Regions from separate parts of the Streptomyces sp. 8N616 genome, predicted to be linked through region 1. Evidence: riboswitches for the same ligand, from Rfam matches in the RefSeq annotation. Region 1 holds a riboswitch; the other holds the start of a gene.
What was found. A riboswitch is a leader RNA that binds a small molecule or an ion and turns the genes downstream of it on or off. The one in region 1 is predicted to bind cobalamin.
Positions count from the first base shown of each region.

Region 2: linked by a shared signal. The riboswitch ahead of ACTWQC_RS01375 (cobalamin biosynthesis protein) and the one ahead of ACTWQC_RS26820 (ribonucleoside-diphosphate reductase subunit alpha) in region 1 are both predicted to bind cobalamin.

Region 1 covers NZ_JBQQBY010000033.1:73,255-80,726, reverse strand. Annotated here, with positions in the region: gene def (peptide deformylase) at 1-178, shown strand, start outside; gene ACTWQC_RS26825 (ribonucleotide-diphosphate reductase subunit beta) at 292-1,359, opposite strand; gene ACTWQC_RS26820 (ribonucleoside-diphosphate reductase subunit alpha) at 1,360-3,843, opposite strand; cobalamin riboswitch at 3,998-4,128, opposite strand; gene ACTWQC_RS26815 (GNAT family N-acetyltransferase) at 4,197-4,712, opposite strand; gene ACTWQC_RS26810 (YbdD/YjiX family protein) at 5,326-5,532, opposite strand; gene ACTWQC_RS26805 (carbon starvation CstA family protein) at 5,529-7,472, opposite strand, start outside.
Region 2 covers NZ_JBQQBY010000001.1:312,294-319,765, reverse strand. Annotated here, with positions in the region: gene ACTWQC_RS01395 (alpha/beta hydrolase) at 1-828, opposite strand, end outside; gene ACTWQC_RS01390 (class II aldolase/adducin family protein) at 986-1,687, opposite strand; gene ACTWQC_RS01385 (inorganic phosphate transporter) at 1,891-3,159, shown strand; gene ACTWQC_RS01380 (hypothetical protein) at 3,210-3,449, shown strand; cobalamin riboswitch at 3,739-3,869, shown strand; partial or broken gene ACTWQC_RS01375 (cobalamin biosynthesis protein) at 4,084-5,007, shown strand; gene ACTWQC_RS01370 (cobyric acid synthase) at 5,367-6,935, shown strand; gene cobN (cobaltochelatase subunit CobN) at 6,965-7,472, shown strand, end outside.

The DNA of each region.
Region 1 (7,472 bases):
CCAGGGCAATCCGATCGCGGTCGAGGGCACCGGCTACTTCGCGCGCTGCCTGCAGCACGAGACCGACCACCTGAACGGCTACCTCTACATCGACCGGCTGTCGAAGCGGGACCGGAAGGACGCGCTCCGGCAGATGGCCGAGGGCACGCCGCGCTACGAGACGGTCCCGAACGACTGACCTTCTCCGTGCTCGCGTAAGGGGCGGCCTCCTTTGAGGCCGCCCCCTTACCTGTGCGCCATGCTTGGGGGCTGCCGCAGACCCGCGACACCGGGCCTGCGGCAGTCGGTCGTTCAGAAGTCGTCGTCGAAGGCGACCGAGCCCTCGACCGCCACCTGGTACGCGGACGGGCGGCGCTCGAAGAAGTTGGTCAGCTCCTGGACGTTCTGCAGCTCCATGAAGGAGAACGGGTTCTCCGAGCCGTAGCGCGCCGGCAGCCCCAGGCGGCGCAGCCGCTGGTCCGCGACGCACTGCAGATACTCGCGCATCGAGTCGGTGTTCATCCCGGGCAGGCCGTCCCCGCACAGGTCGCGGGCGAACTGCAGCTCGGCCTCCACGGCCTCCTCCAGCATCGCCGTGACCTGCTTGCCCAGCTCCTCGTCGAAGAGATCCGGCTCCTCCTGGCGGACGGTGTCCACGACCGAGAAGGCGAACTCCATGTGCATCGACTCGTCACGGAACACCCAGTTCGTACCGGTCGCCAGGCCGTGCAGCAGACCGCGCGAGCGGAACCAGTAGACGTAGGCGAAGGCACCGTAGAAGAACAGGCCCTCGATGCACGCCGCGAAGCAGATCAGATTGAGCAGGAAGCGGCGCCGGTCCTCCTTCGTGCGCAGCCGGTCGATCTCTTCCACCGAGTCCATCCACCGGAAGCAGAACTGCGCCTTCTCGCGGATGGACGGGATGTTCTCGACCGCGGCGAAGGCGGCCGTGCGGTCGTCGGGGTCGGGGAGGTAGGTGTCCAGCAGCGTCAAGTAGAACTGGACGTGGACGGCCTCCTCGAAGAGCTGGCGGGAGAGATAGAGACGCGCCTCTGGGGAGTTGATGTGCTTGTAGAGGGTGAGGACGAGGTTGTTGGCGACGATCGAGTCGCCGGTCGCGAAGAAGGCGACCAGGCGGCCGATCATGTGCTGTTCGCCCGCGGAGAGTTTGGCGAGGTCGGCCACGTCGGAGTGGAGGTCAACCTCCTCCACGGTCCAGGTGTTCTTGATCGCGTCGCGGTAGCGCTCGTAGAAGTCCGGGTAGCGCATGGGACGCAGGGTCAGCTCGAAGCCCGGGTCGAGAAGGTTTTTGGAGGTAGAGGTGTCGGCGCGAAGCGCCGTCTTCGAGGGGTGGTGGTCGGGTGACGGGTGGGCACTCATTTACTGGCAGGCCTCGCAGGACTCGGGGTTCTCAAGGGAGCAGGCGACCGCCTCGTCGGGGGCGGCCTGCTGGACTGGAATGGTCGCCGCGGTCGCCGCGGTCGCCGCGGTCGCCGCGGTGGCGGCGGTGTCGGCCGTCGCCGCGGTGGCGGCGCGCGCGGACTGGGCGATCCGCGTCGCCGGGCGCGACCGCAGGTAGTACGTGGTCTTCAGGCCCTTCTTCCACGCGTACGCGTACATCGAGCTGAGCTTGCCGATGGTCGGTGAAGCCATGAAGAGGTTCAGCGACTGGCTCTGGTCGAGGTACGGCGTACGGGCCGCGCCCATGTCGATCAGCGCCCGCTGCGGGATCTCCCACGCCGTCCGGTACAGCGCCCGTACGTCCTCCGGAATCCAGGTGAAGTCCTGCACCGAGCCGTTGGACTCGCGCAGCGCCTCCCGGGTCTGCGCGTCCCACACGCCGAGCCGCTTGAGCTCCGCCACCAGGTAGGAGTTGACCTGGAGGAACTCGCCCGACAGCGTCTCGCGCTTGAAGAGGTTGGACACCTGCGGCTCGATGCACTCGTACACGCCCGCAATGGAGGCGATCGTCGCCGTCGGCGCAATCGCCAGCAGCAGCGCATTGCGCATGCCGGTCCGGGCGATACGGGCGCGCAGCGCGGCCCACCGCTCGGGCCAGCGCGGCTGCGCGGCGTAGTGGTCGGGGTGCAGGACGCCACGCGCGGCGCGGGTGGCGGACCAGGCGGGGGGAGGGCCGTGCCGCTCGGCGAGGGCGCACGACGCCTCGTACGCCGCCAGCATGATGCGCTCGGCGATCTGCGTGGAGAGCCGGGCGGCCTCGGGGGAGTCGAAGGACAGCTTCAGCCGGAAGAAGACGTCCTGGAGGCCCATCACGCCGAGGCCCACCGGCCGCCAGCGCTCGTTGGAGGCCGCGGCCTGCGGCGTGGGGTAGAAGTTGATGTCGACGACCCGGTCGAGGAAGGTCACGGCGGTACGGACGGTGGCGTCGAGCCGCTCCCAGTCCATCTCGCCGTCCTCGCCCAGGTGGGCGGCGAGGTTGACCGAGCCGAGGTTGCAGACGGCGGTCTCGCCGTCCTCCGTGACCTCGAGGATCTCGGTGCAGAGGTTGGAGGAGTGGACGACCCTGCCGGGCTCGGCGGTCTGGTTGGCGGTCCGGTTCGCGGCGTCCTTGAAGGTCATCCAGCCGTTGCCGGTCTGCGCGAGGGTGCGCATCATCCGGGCGTAGACCTGGCGGGCCGGGATCTGCTTGACGTAGCGGCCCTCCGCCTCCGCCTTCCGGTACGCGGCGTCGAACTCCGCGCCCCACAGGTCGACCAGCTCCGGTACGTCCGCGGGCGAGAACAGCGACCACGGCCCGTCCGCCTCGACCCTGCGCATGAACTCGTCCGGGATCCAGTGCGCGAGGTTGAGGTTGTGGGTGCGGCGCGCGTCCTCGCCGGTGTTGTCGCGCAGCTCCAGGAACTCCTCGATGTCCGCGTGCCAGGTCTCGAGGTAGACGCAGGCCGCGCCCTTGCGCCGCCCGCCCTGGTTGACCGCGGCGACGGAGGCGTCGAGGGTGCGCAGGAACGGCACGATGCCGTTGGAGTGCCCGTTCGTGCCGCGGATCAGCGAGCCGCGCGAGCGGACGCGGCTGTACGGCAGGCCGATGCCGCCCGCGTGCTTCGAGAGCCGCGCGATCTGGTGGTAGCGCTCGTAGATCGAGTCGAGCTCGTCCAGCGGGGAGTCCAGCAAATAGCAGGAGGACATCTGCGGGTGGCGGGTACCGGAGTTGAAGAGGGTGGGGGAGCTGGGGAGGTAGTCGAGGCGGCTCATCAGCCCGTAGAGCGCGGCCACTTCGCCGACAGCCCGCTCCGAGCCGTCCTCCGCGAGTCCGCAGGCCACACGGAGCATGAAGTGCTGCGGGGTCTCGATGACCTGACGGGTGATGGGGTGGCGCAGCAGATAGCGGCTGTGGAGGGTGCGCAGACCGAAGTAGCCGAACCGGTCGTCGGCGCCGCCGGCGAGGGCGGACTCGACGAGCGCGTCGAGGCGGGCGGCGTGGGCGCGGACGAACTCGGCCGTGGCGTCGGCGATCAGGCCCTCCCGGTGGCCGGTCGCGACCGAGGCGGAGAAGGAGACGGCGCCTTGGCTCGCGGCCTCTTCGGCGATGGCGCGGGTGAGCAGGCGCGCGGCGAGCCGCGAGTACTCGGGGTCCTCGGAGATGAGCCCGGCCGCCGCCTCTGTGGCCAGCTCCCGCAACTCGGCCTCGTCGGAGCCCGCGTGGCGGCCGCGGAGCGCGGCCGCGGCGACCCGGCCCGGGTCGGTCGCGGGCAGGTCGGCGGTGAGGTCGGTCAGGGTGCGCAGCAGGGCGGCGCCGGGGCCGCCGGCGACGCCCGCCTCCACGGCTGCTGGTGCGGTCACCGCGGCTGTGGCGGGCTCCGATACGGACTCGCGTGACGCAGGATCCGCGGGCGCGATGGTCACGTGGCTCTCCCTCGCTCGGCTGGGGCCGCGAGGGGTGGTGCGCCACGGGCGCGTGCGGGCGTACGTCACCCCCGGGAAAGGGCGGCAGCACACCGCGCAGCGTCCGTCGGCCCAACCCACGAGACCCGGGACGATTCGCCGCCCGGTCCGGTCGAGCCGGGCGGTGCTGCCGGCAGGTCCTCGGACTCGGGACATGCGCGAACACGCACATCCACACCGTTGCGGGACAGTTCCGGATTCGCACCGGATTCCCCTGTGGTGGCAGCGAGCACGAGCATACATCTTGTGTCGCCGTCCGTGCGCACCCCTACATATTGTGTCAGCGGGGGAACGGGGTAGAGGCGGTGGGTGAGTTACTCCGCCGCCGTCCCGAGCTCGGCGGTGAACACCCACAGCGGGAACCCGGGTATCGGCTCCCAGTCGCGCTCCGGAGCCCGTACGAACCCCAGCCGCTCGTACAGCCGGTGGGCCGTCAGCATCCGCTGCTGGCTGGACAGGACCATACGCCCGAGGCCCAGCTGCCGCGCCCGCTCCAGGCACGCCCGTACGAGCCCCTCTGCGGCCCCGCGGCGCCGCGCCGCAGGCGCCACCGCCAGCATCCGGAACTCGGCCTCCCCGGGCCCGGCCACGTTCGCATACGGGCTCCCCGGCGCTACGAACGCGACCCCGCCGAGGAGTTCATCGCTCGCCCCGTCCGCCGCCACCAGCACCTCCGTGTGCTCAGCCCGGCTCCTGACATCCCGCAGCTGTTCCAGGTACGGGTCCGAGGCCCCGAAGTCGAGCAGCCCGTCCCCCAGGTAGGCCTCCGCCGTGATCTCCCCGAGGGCGTCGAACTCCTCCGGGCGGGCGGCACGAATCGTGATGTCCATGAGCATCAGTCTGCAGGAGGCGTCTGACACCCGTCACCGGAGATTCCGCGGGCCCGGACGCCGCGTCGGATGCCGACGGCACGGACGCCGTCGGCGTGGACTCCGTGGTGATGGACGCCCGCGGCGCGGACCCGGGCGCGTGCACCACGGCCACCGCCGCCGTGCACACGAGCATGCCCGGAGCGGCGACAGTGTCTTGCCGAACATCGCGAAGCGGCCGACCACCCACGCGATCGCGGCCCAGAAACCGGGGAATACGGGGGCGCGACGCCGCCCGCGCAGAGGGTGATCCCGGTGAAGAGCACGGCACTTGTCGTGCAGCCGCCGGCGGACACGCTCCACCACGGTCGCCGCGACCAGGCCCACCATTCCCATGAAGGGAAGGGTGTACGTCCACGCGGGCGTGGACGAGGGCCCGCCAGACGCCGCCGACGACCAGCAGCACCCCGCCGAGGCCGAGACCGAGACCCGCCGTTCGGCAAGGCCGTCGAGCTGCCCGATCCCGTGGGAATCACCGTGGAGACCGCGCCTCTCAAGGACTGGGTGCGCTGACGGCGAACGGCCGCCGCAATCCCCGGTGGCGGGGTACGGCGGCCGTCCTACGACCACGAGTTCAACAGCAGCGGAAGCCCTCCCGCGGGTCGGCCTCCCGCGCATCGGTGCGCTGCCGCTCGAACTCGCGTCGGCTCAGCACCTCCGCCCGCGGGTCACGGGCCCGGGCGTGGGCGACGTACCGGTCGTACGTCGCCTCGCCCGACGCCTCGCGCCAGAACCAGCGGATCTTCGAGGCCGTCCTGCGGAGGCCCGCCGCGCCTTTCACGGCTGGGGCTCCCGGTCGCGGGCTCCGCCCTGCTCCCCGGAACCGGCGTCCGCACCGACCCCGGCCGCCACGAGCTCCGCCTTCTCCTCCTTGGTCGGGAAGAGCCCAGCGGGGGCAACGATCTTCGACTCCTCGAATGGCACTTCGTGCAGCGTGACGCTCTGCGGGTCGCGGATCGCCTTGTAGCAGACCCGGCCTGCGTCGGCGATCACCACGACGATGAGGAGCGCGAAGAGCGCCGCGAGCACGCCGTCCACCGTCGCGTTGGTGACGATGGTGTGCATGTCGTCCATGTTCTTGGCGGGCGGCAGGACCTTCCCGGCGTCGATGGCCTCCTGGTTGAGGGCCCGCTGCTTGAAGAAGCCGACCCGCGGGTCGTCGGAGAAGACCTTCTGCCAGCTCGCGGTCAGCGTGACCGCCGCGTCCCAGGCCAGCGGAACCGCCGTGACCCAGGCCCACTTCAGCCGCCCGGACTTCACCAGCAGCGTCGTGCAGACGGCCAGGGCGACCGCCGCGAGCAGCTGGTTGGCGATGCCGAAGAGCGGGAAGAGCTGGTTGATGCCGCCCAGCGGGTCGTGTACGCCGACCCACAGGAAGTAGCCCCAGCCGCCCACGACGACGGCGCTGGCGAACCACACGCCCGGCTTCCAACTGACCTGCCGGAACGGCTTGTAGACGTTGCCGAGCATGTCCTGGAGCATGAAGCGCCCGACCCGGGTGCCCGCGTCCACCGTGGTGAGGATGAACAGCGCCTCGAACATGATCGCGAAGTGGTACCAGAACGCCTTCAGCCCGGCGCCGCCGATCACCGAGGAGAAGATCTCCGACATGCCGAGGGCGAAGGTGGGCGCGCCGCCCGTACGGGAGAGGAGGCTCTGCTCCTCGACCGACTTGGCCGCCGCGGCGAGCTGGTCGGGCGAGATGGAGAAGCCGAGGCCGGCCACGGCCTGCGATGCCGAGTCGACCGTCGAACCGATTACGCCCGCCGGCGAGTTGACCGCGAAGTACAGCCCGGGGTCGATGATGCAGGCGGTGATCATCGCCATGACGGCGACGAACGACTCGGTCAGCATGGCGCCGTAGCCGACCATCCGGATCTGCGTCTCCTTCTGGATCATCTTCGGGGTGGTGCCCGAGGAGACCAGGGAGTGGAAGCCGGAGAGCGCGCCGCACGCGATGGTGATGAAGACGAACGGGAAGAGCGACCCGGCGAAGACGGGCCCGTTGCCGCTCGTGGCGAAGCTGGTCACCGGGTCCATCTTCAGCGTCGGCAGCGCGATGACGACGCCGAGCGCCAGCAGTGCGATCGTTCCGACCTTCATGAAGGTCGAGAGGTAGTCGCGCGGCGCCAGCAGCATCCACACCGGCAGCACGGAGGCCACGAAGCCGTAGACGACCATCCAGATGACCAGGGCGCCCGGCGACAGCGTGAAGAAGTCGGCGAGCGAGGACTCGGCGACCCAGCCGCCCGCGACGATGGCGAGCAGCAGCAGCGCGACGCCGATGGCGGAGACCTCGGTGACCCGGCCCGGCCGCAGTACGCGCAGGTAGAAGCCCATGAAGAGGGCGATCGGTATGGTCATGCCGATGGAGAAGACGCCCCACGGCGAGTTCGCCAGGGCGTTCACGATGACCAGCGCCAGCACCGCCAGCAGAATGATCATGATCGCGAAGACCGCGACCAGGGCGGCGGCACCGCCGAAGGGCCCGATCTCGTCCCGCGCCATCTGGCCGAGCGACCGGCCGTTGCGGCGCATCGAGAAGAACAGCGTGACCATGTCCTGCACCGCGCCGGCGAAGATCACGCCGACGATGATCCAGATGGTGCCGGGCAGGTAGCCCATCTGCGCCGCGAGGACCGGGCCGACCAGCGGGCCCGCGCCCGCGACCGCCGCGAAGTGGTGGCCGAACAGCACCCGCCGGTCGGTCGGGTGGAAGTC
Region 2 (7,472 bases), on a different contig from region 1:
CGCCGCGGCGAGAGCCCGTACGGCCGCCTGCCAGTCCAGGATGGGCGAGTCGAGGACGAGGCCCTTGATCCGGTTCCGCAGGGCGGACTCGGCCGCGGCGTGCAGCGCCATCGTGGCGCCCGTCGACCAGCCGTACAGCACGACCGTCTCGGCCCCGTACCGCACCGCGTAGCGGATCGCCGCGTCCAGGTCGCGCCACTCCGTGTCGCCGAGGTGGCCGATGCCGTCCGGGGAGCGGGGGGCTCCGAGGTCGCCGCGGTAGGCGAGGTCGAGGATCGGGAACCGGTGCCGGTGCAGGAAGGGCATGACGACCATGGGGTGTTCGCGGCTGGTGCCGAGGCCGTGCACGGTGATCACCCAGGTGTCGCGGGCGCCGGGTACGAACCACGCGGGCAGCGCGCCGAGTTCGCCGGGCACGTCCACGTCGGCGTGGTCGAGTCCCAGGGCGTCGCGCGGATTCCCGATGTAGACCTGCGGGGTGAGCCACATCCGGTCGCCAGGCTCCAGCGTGCCGTATGTGACCCGCTCGAGGCGGCGTACGACCGAGTCCGCGGGGTGCGGCGAGTTCCTCAGCACCGCCCCGACGATCGCGTGCCGGTCGCCGCCGGTCAGCCCGTACGTGCCGGGCCGCAGCGACGCCAGGCTGCGGGTGAGCGTGATCTGGTCGGCGGCCGAGCCGTGGACGGTGAGCTGCGGGTCGGTGGGCAGCGGCCGGACGCGCGAGGGTTTCAGGGCAGCGTCACAGGCGTACCGCCCGGCCGCCACGGCGGCCGCGCCGGCACCGAGGAGGGTGGCGGCCGCCACGGCCGCCGCTGTACGCAGGCGCATCCGTACCAGTGTGGTCGGGTGCCAAGCGAGCGGCCAGCGGGCGGACACCGTACGCGTACGCGGGTCCGGGACGCCTACGCGGGTCCCGGACGCCTACGCGGGTCCCGGACACCTTCGCGGGTCCCGGACAGCTTCGCGGGTCCGGGACGCGGCGGGGTCAGCTCCGCTCGCCGTCGCGCCGGCGGTTGCCCTCGCCGTCGCCCTGGCCGTAGCCGCGGAGCTTCTCCGCCACCTCCGCGAGCTGGTCCGGGGACAGCAGGCTGGGTTCACGCCCGGGTACGGCGCGCGCGGCGAGCCAGAGCCTGCACATCCACTCCAGCTGCGCAGTGCGGTCGTACGCCTCGTCGAGGCTGTCGCCGTGGACGACGGTGCCGTGGTTCTGCAGCAGACATCCGCTGCGGTCGCGGAGCGCGCGGAGCATGTTCTCGGCCAATTCGTCGCTCCCGTAGAGCGCGTATCGGGCGACGCGCACCGGTCCGCCGAGCGCCGCCGTCATGTAGTGGATGGGCGGAAGCTCGGGGACCAGGGTGGAGACGGCCGTGGCGTGGACGGCATGGGTGTGGACGACGGCCGCGGCGCCGGTGTTGCGGTAGACGGCGAGGTGCATGGGCAGCTCGCTGGTGGGCTTGAGTTCACCGAGGACCTGGCGGCCAGAGAGGTCGACGCCGACGGGGTCGTCCGGAGCCAGCCGGTCGTACGGCACGCCGGTCGGGGTCACGAGAACGGTGTCCCCGACGCGGGCGGACACGTTCCCCGAGGTGCCCACGACCAGGCCGTCGGCCACCGTGCGGCGGGCCGTGGCGACAACGTCGGCCCAGGCCTCCACCAGGGGTGCCGAGGGGCTGTGCAGCGACTCCAAAGTTCACCTCAAAGACAGTGATCTGTTTCACAGAATTCAGCGGTGGCGGCACCACCAGTCGGTTTGTGCCGCTCTGCGCCCGGCCGAGATCCAACCTCCATGGATACGACAGCACCCCAACGCCCCATCCAGTTCACCTTCCGTTCACTCGACATCCCTACGGTCACGGCAGCCACTGACCATCAAACTGATTGCCTGGGTGAATGGAACACATCACGCTTCTCATCGGGATCGTGATCATCACGGCCTTGGTGTTCGACTTTACGAACGGCTTCCACGACACCGCCAACGCCATGGCCACCACCATCTCCACCGGGGCTCTCAGGCCCAAGACCGCGGTGGCGATGTCGGCGGTCCTCAACCTCGTCGGCGCGTTCCTCTCGGTCGAGGTGGCGGCGACCATCTCCAAAGGCATCGTCGATGAATCCGGCATCCAGCCCGAAGTGATCTTCGCGGGTCTGGTGGGTGCCATCGTCTGGAATCTGCTGACCTGGCTGGCCGGTCTCCCCTCCAGCTCCTCGCACGCCCTCTTCGGCGGCCTGATCGGCGCGACCGTCGCCTCGGCGGGCCTCGGCGCCGTCCACGGCGACGAGGTCGTCATGAAGGTCCTGATCCCGGCCGTCGCCGCGCCGGTCGTCGCGGGCATCGCCACCCTGCTGGCGACCCGGCTGTCCTACCGCGCCGCCCGGAACGCCGACCCGGAGGCCACCGCCAAGGGCTACCGCGCCGGGCAGATCGCCTCGGCCGCGCTGGTCTCCCTGGCCCACGGCACCAACGACGCGCAGAAGACCATGGGTGTGATGACGCTGGCGCTGATCACCGGTGGCGCGCTCGCCCCGGACGCCGCCCCGCCGCTGTGGGTCATCGCCTCGGCCGGTCTCGCCATCGCGCTCGGCACCTACCTGGGCGGCTGGCGGATCATCCGCACCATGGGCAAGGGCCTCACCGACATCCAGCCGCCGCAGGGCTTCGCCGCCCAGACCGGCGCCGCGGTCACCATCCTGGCCTCCTCCCACCTGGGCTTCGCCCTCTCCACCACCCAGGTCTGCTCCGGCGCCGTGATGGGCTCCGGGCTCGGCCGCAAGGGCGGCGTGGTGCGGTGGTCCACGGCGGGCCGGATGTTCGCGGCCTGGGGGCTGACCCTGCCGGCCGCGGGTGTGGTCGGCGGCGCCGCTGCGCTGCTGGCGAAGCAGGGCACCGCGGGTGTCGCCGGTGTCGCCGTGCTCGCGCTTGCGGCCTGTGCCGCTATCTGGATCGCCTCGCGCCGCAGGCCGGTCGACCACACGAACGTCAACGACGTCGACGGCGTCGAGGGCGCAGAGCCGGAGGGCGTCGTCACGGCCGCCATCAAGTCCGTCTCCCCGCCGCCGGTGGGCACCGCCGCCACCGGAGCCCAGGAGACGGCCGGCGCGCCGCCCCAGTCGCAGTCCAAGTCCAAGTCCCAGTCCGCCACCGCCAAGGTCACGGCCTAGGCGCCGGGATCAATCGAGATCGGTCGAGAGAGCAAGAAGGAAGCATCCGCATGGACATCGACTGGGCAGCACTCGGCCAGGTCTTCGGCGTCAGCCTCCTGGTCACCGTCGGGATGGTCGGCCTGTTCACGCTCGGCATCGTCGGCAGCTCCAGGAAGGCGCAGCCGCAGCCGGACGGCACGGTCGCCGCGACCGGTGCACCGCCGGTCCTCGCGCGCGGGGGCGCGTACGCCTGCTACGCGCTGTGCGCTGCGGCCGTCGCGTACGGGATTTACCTGATCGTCGCCTGACGGAGCCCCGCGCCGCTCGCCATGCGCCCCTGCGCGGGCACCGCTCGTCATGCGCCCCACGCGCGCGGGGGCACGTGGGGCGACGGCAGCGGGCTCCGCTTCCGTCTCCGCGCAGGGACAACGATGGCCCCACCCGCCCCTGTTGGCGGCAGCCCTTCGTGCCCGCGGCCGGGGAACGATCGCAGTCGTTCCCCGGCCGCGGGCGTGTGAGGTCCTGCCGCAGGTCAAGGGGCAAGTTGACGGGCGTTCGCAGGCCGTGGTGGACTGCCGGAGCCAAACGGCGGCAGGAGAGGAAGCCGGTGCGAATCCGGCGCGGTCCCGCCACTGTCACCGGGGAGCGCTCCCCCACCCCAGAAGTCACGGCCCTTAGCGACGGGTTGGAAGGCCGGGGGAAGCGCCGATCCGGGAGCCAGGAGACTCTCACCGCCGGTCACGTCGAGCCAGGGCGCGGACCCTGAGTGAGGACATATCGTCATGCCCGGCTGCCGCCGTACGCGCCGTTCGCGTCATACCCGCCGTTCCTCAAGAACCGTCGTCGCGCTCTCCCGCCGCCCGTGTTCCCCACGGCCGTGTTCCCTACGCGCGCGTGCCCCCCGCGCGCGTTCCCTCCGAGGCACGACGGCGTCCTGATCCGATGCGTGCCGAACACGCCTCTTTCGTGTACGGCGCCGCGCTGGGCTTCGCCTGCGACCTCGTCGCCGGCGATCCGCGGCGCGGTCACCCCGTTGCCGCCTTCGGGCGGGCCGCGGCCGCCGTCGAGCGGCGCTTGTGGCGCGACCACCGCGCGTACGGCGCCCTGCACGCCGCTGTGTGCGCGGGCGGCGCCGTGGCCGCGGCAGCAGCGCTGTCGCGCGCCGTACGCCGCTCCCCCGCGGCAGCCGTGGCGCTGACCGCCGTCGCCACCTGGTCGGTGCTGGGCGGCACGTCGCTCGGCCGCGAGGCGCGGGCCGTGGGCGGCGCGCTGGCGGCAGGCGACATCGAAGTGGCCCGCGACCGCCTCCCGCACCTGTGCGGCCGGGACCCGCAGGCCCTGGACGAGCGGCAGATCGCGCGCGCCGTCGTGGAGTCCGTCGCCGAGAACACCTCGGACGCGGTCGTGGGCGCCCTGGTCTGGGGCGCGGCGGCGGGCGTGCCGGGGCTGGTGGGGTTCCGGGCGGTCAACACCCTTGACGCGATGGTCGGTCACAAGTCGCCGCGCCATCGGCGCTACGGCTGGGCCTCGGCCCGCCTCGACGACCTCGTGGGCTTCCCGGGCTCCCGGCTCACCGCCGCGCTGGCCGTACTGGCGGGTCCCGACCCGCGCGGCGCGTGGCGCGTCCTGCGCCGCGATGCGCGCAAGCACCCCAGCCCCAATGCCGGTCCTGTGGAAGCCGCGTTCGCGGGCGCGCTGGGCGTACGGCTCGGGGGCACCCTCGCGTACGGCGGCCGGGTCGAGCACCGTCCTGTGCTGGGGGAAGGCAACCGCCCGGTGGCGGTGGAGGACATCGAGCGTGCGGTACGGCTTTCGCGGCGCGTGAGCGCGCTCGCGCTGGCGGCGTGCGTGGGCGCACGGCTGGCGTGGGCTGGCGCCGCACCACCGGCGCCGGGCGCGCTCCGGACCGCGCTGCGCGCCACGTCCGCCGACGCAGCGCGCATCCGCGCGAGAGACCGGCGCGCCGCGAACACCGGCCTTGCGGCACGGTTTTCCCACCCGGACGCCCCTTTCAGGGCGGGCGGGTGGGAAATCCCGGACGCGGAACGCCCGGGGACGGAGGGTCCGGGGCTGAGGGGTCCAGGGCCGCAGCGGCCGCGCGCGGAGGGGCCGGCACCGGCGCGGTCGGAGGCGGGGTTGCCGGGGAGCGGGGTCGTACGGCGGCTTGGGCTCGCGGGACGGCGCGGTCGGGACGCGCGCGTTCCCGGGGCCCGGAAGGAGCGGTCATGAATCGCAGGGGCGGCGGGCTGCTGGTCGCCGGGACCACATCCGACGCGGGCAAGAGCGTCGTCACAGCCGGCATCTGCCGCTGGCTGGCCCGCAAGGGCGTATCCGTCGCGCCCTTCAAGGCGCAGAACATGTCACTGAATTCGTTCGTGACACGCGAAGGCGCCGAAATCGGGCGGGCCCAGGCCATGCAGGCCGCGGCCGCCCGTATCGAGCCGACGGCCCTCATGAACCCCGTACTGCTCAAGCCCGGCAGCGACCGCAGCAGCCAGGTCGTCCTGCTCGGCAAGCCGGTGGGCGAGCTGAGCGCCAGCCGCTACCACGGAGGGCGGCAGGAGGAGCTGCTCGGCACCGTCGTGGCGTGCCTGGAGGAGCTGCGGGGCACGTATGACGCAGTGATCTGTGAAGGGGCCGGGAGCCCGGCCGAGATCAATCTGCGGCGCACCGACATCGTCAACATGGGGCTGGCGCGGGCCGCTCGGCTGCCGGTCGTGGTGGTCGGGGACATCGACCGGGGCGGCGTCTTCGCCTCCTTCTTCGGCACGACGGCGCTGCTCGGCCGCGAGGACCAGTCGCTCGTCGCCGGGTATCTGGTCAACAAGTTCCGCGGCGATGTCGCCCTCCTGGAGCCGGGGTTGGAGATGCTGCGCGGGCTGACCGGGCGGCGGACCTTCGGTGTGCTGCCGTACGCGCACGGGCTCGGCATCGACGAGGAGGACGGCCTGCGCGTGTCGCTGCGGGGCGCGGTGCGCGAGTCGGTCGTCGCCCCGCCGCACGGCGAGGACGTGCTGCGGGTGGCGGTCGCCGCGGTCCCGCTGATGTCCAACTTCACCGACGTGGACGCGCTGGCCGCGGAACCGGGCGTGGTGGTGCGGTTCGTCGACCGCCCGGAGGAGCTGGCCGACGCGGATCTGGTCGTGCTGCCCGGCACCCGCGGCACCGTGCGCGCCCTGGAGTGGCTGCGCGAGCGCGGTATCGCCGCCGCCGTCGCCCGGCGTGCCGCCGAGGGCCGCCCGGTGCTCGGCGTCTGCGGAGGCTTCCAGATGCTGGGCGAGCGCATCGAGGACGACGTCGAGTCGCGGGCCGGGGCGGTCGACGGGCTCGGGCTCCTGCCCGTACGGGTTCGCTTCGCGCCGGAGAAGACCCTCGCGCGGCCGGTGGGCGAGGCGCTGGGCGAGCGCGTCGAGGGCTACGAGATCCACCACGGCGTGGCCGAGGTGACCGGCGGAGACGAGGCGTTCATCTCCGATGGCCGGGGCCGCGGTCTCGACGGCTGCAGGGTCGGGCCCGTCTGGGGCACGCACTGGCACGGCTCGCTGGAGAGCGACGGGTTCCGGCGCGCCTTTCTGCGGCGCGTCGCGAAGGACGCCGGGCGCCGCTTCGTACCCGCTCCTGATACGTCGTTCGGGGCGCTGCGCGAGGAGCAGCTGGACCGCCTGGGCGACCTGATCGAGGAACACGCCGATACGGACGCGCTGCTGCAGTTGATCGAGGACGGCGCGCCGTCCGGGCTGCCGTTCGTTCCGCCGGGGATGCCGGGTCACAGCGTTCCGCCGGGGGCGCCATGAAGGACAACGCACGAATCGAAGGGGCCACCGTGAGCACTGTGCTGCTGCTGTCCACCGCCGATACGGATCTGCTGGCGGCCCGCGCCTCCGGCGCCGCGTACCGGATCGGCAATCCCGCGCGCGTGGATGCCGAGGCCGATCTGCCGGGCCTGCTCGACGGCGCGGACATCGCCGTCGTACGGCTGCTGGGCGGCAAGCGGGCCTGGGAGGACGGGCTCGCGGCGCTGCGCGCGTCGGGCGTGCCGACCGTGCTGCTGGGCGGTGAATCCGTGCCGGACGCGGAGCTGATGGCCGAGTCGTCGGTCCCGGCCGGTGTCGTGGCCGAGGCGCTGCGCTACCTCGTGGAGGGCGGCCCGTCGAACCTCGCCGAGCTCGCGCGGTTCCTGTCCGACACCGTGCTGATGAGCGGCGAGGGCTTCGAACCGCCGCGGCAGATGCCGACGTTCGGCGTGCACACAGCAGGCGCACAAGGGGAGCGCGCGCGCGATGCCGCACGCCCCACGGTCGCGGTCCTCTTCTACCGGGCCCACCACCTGT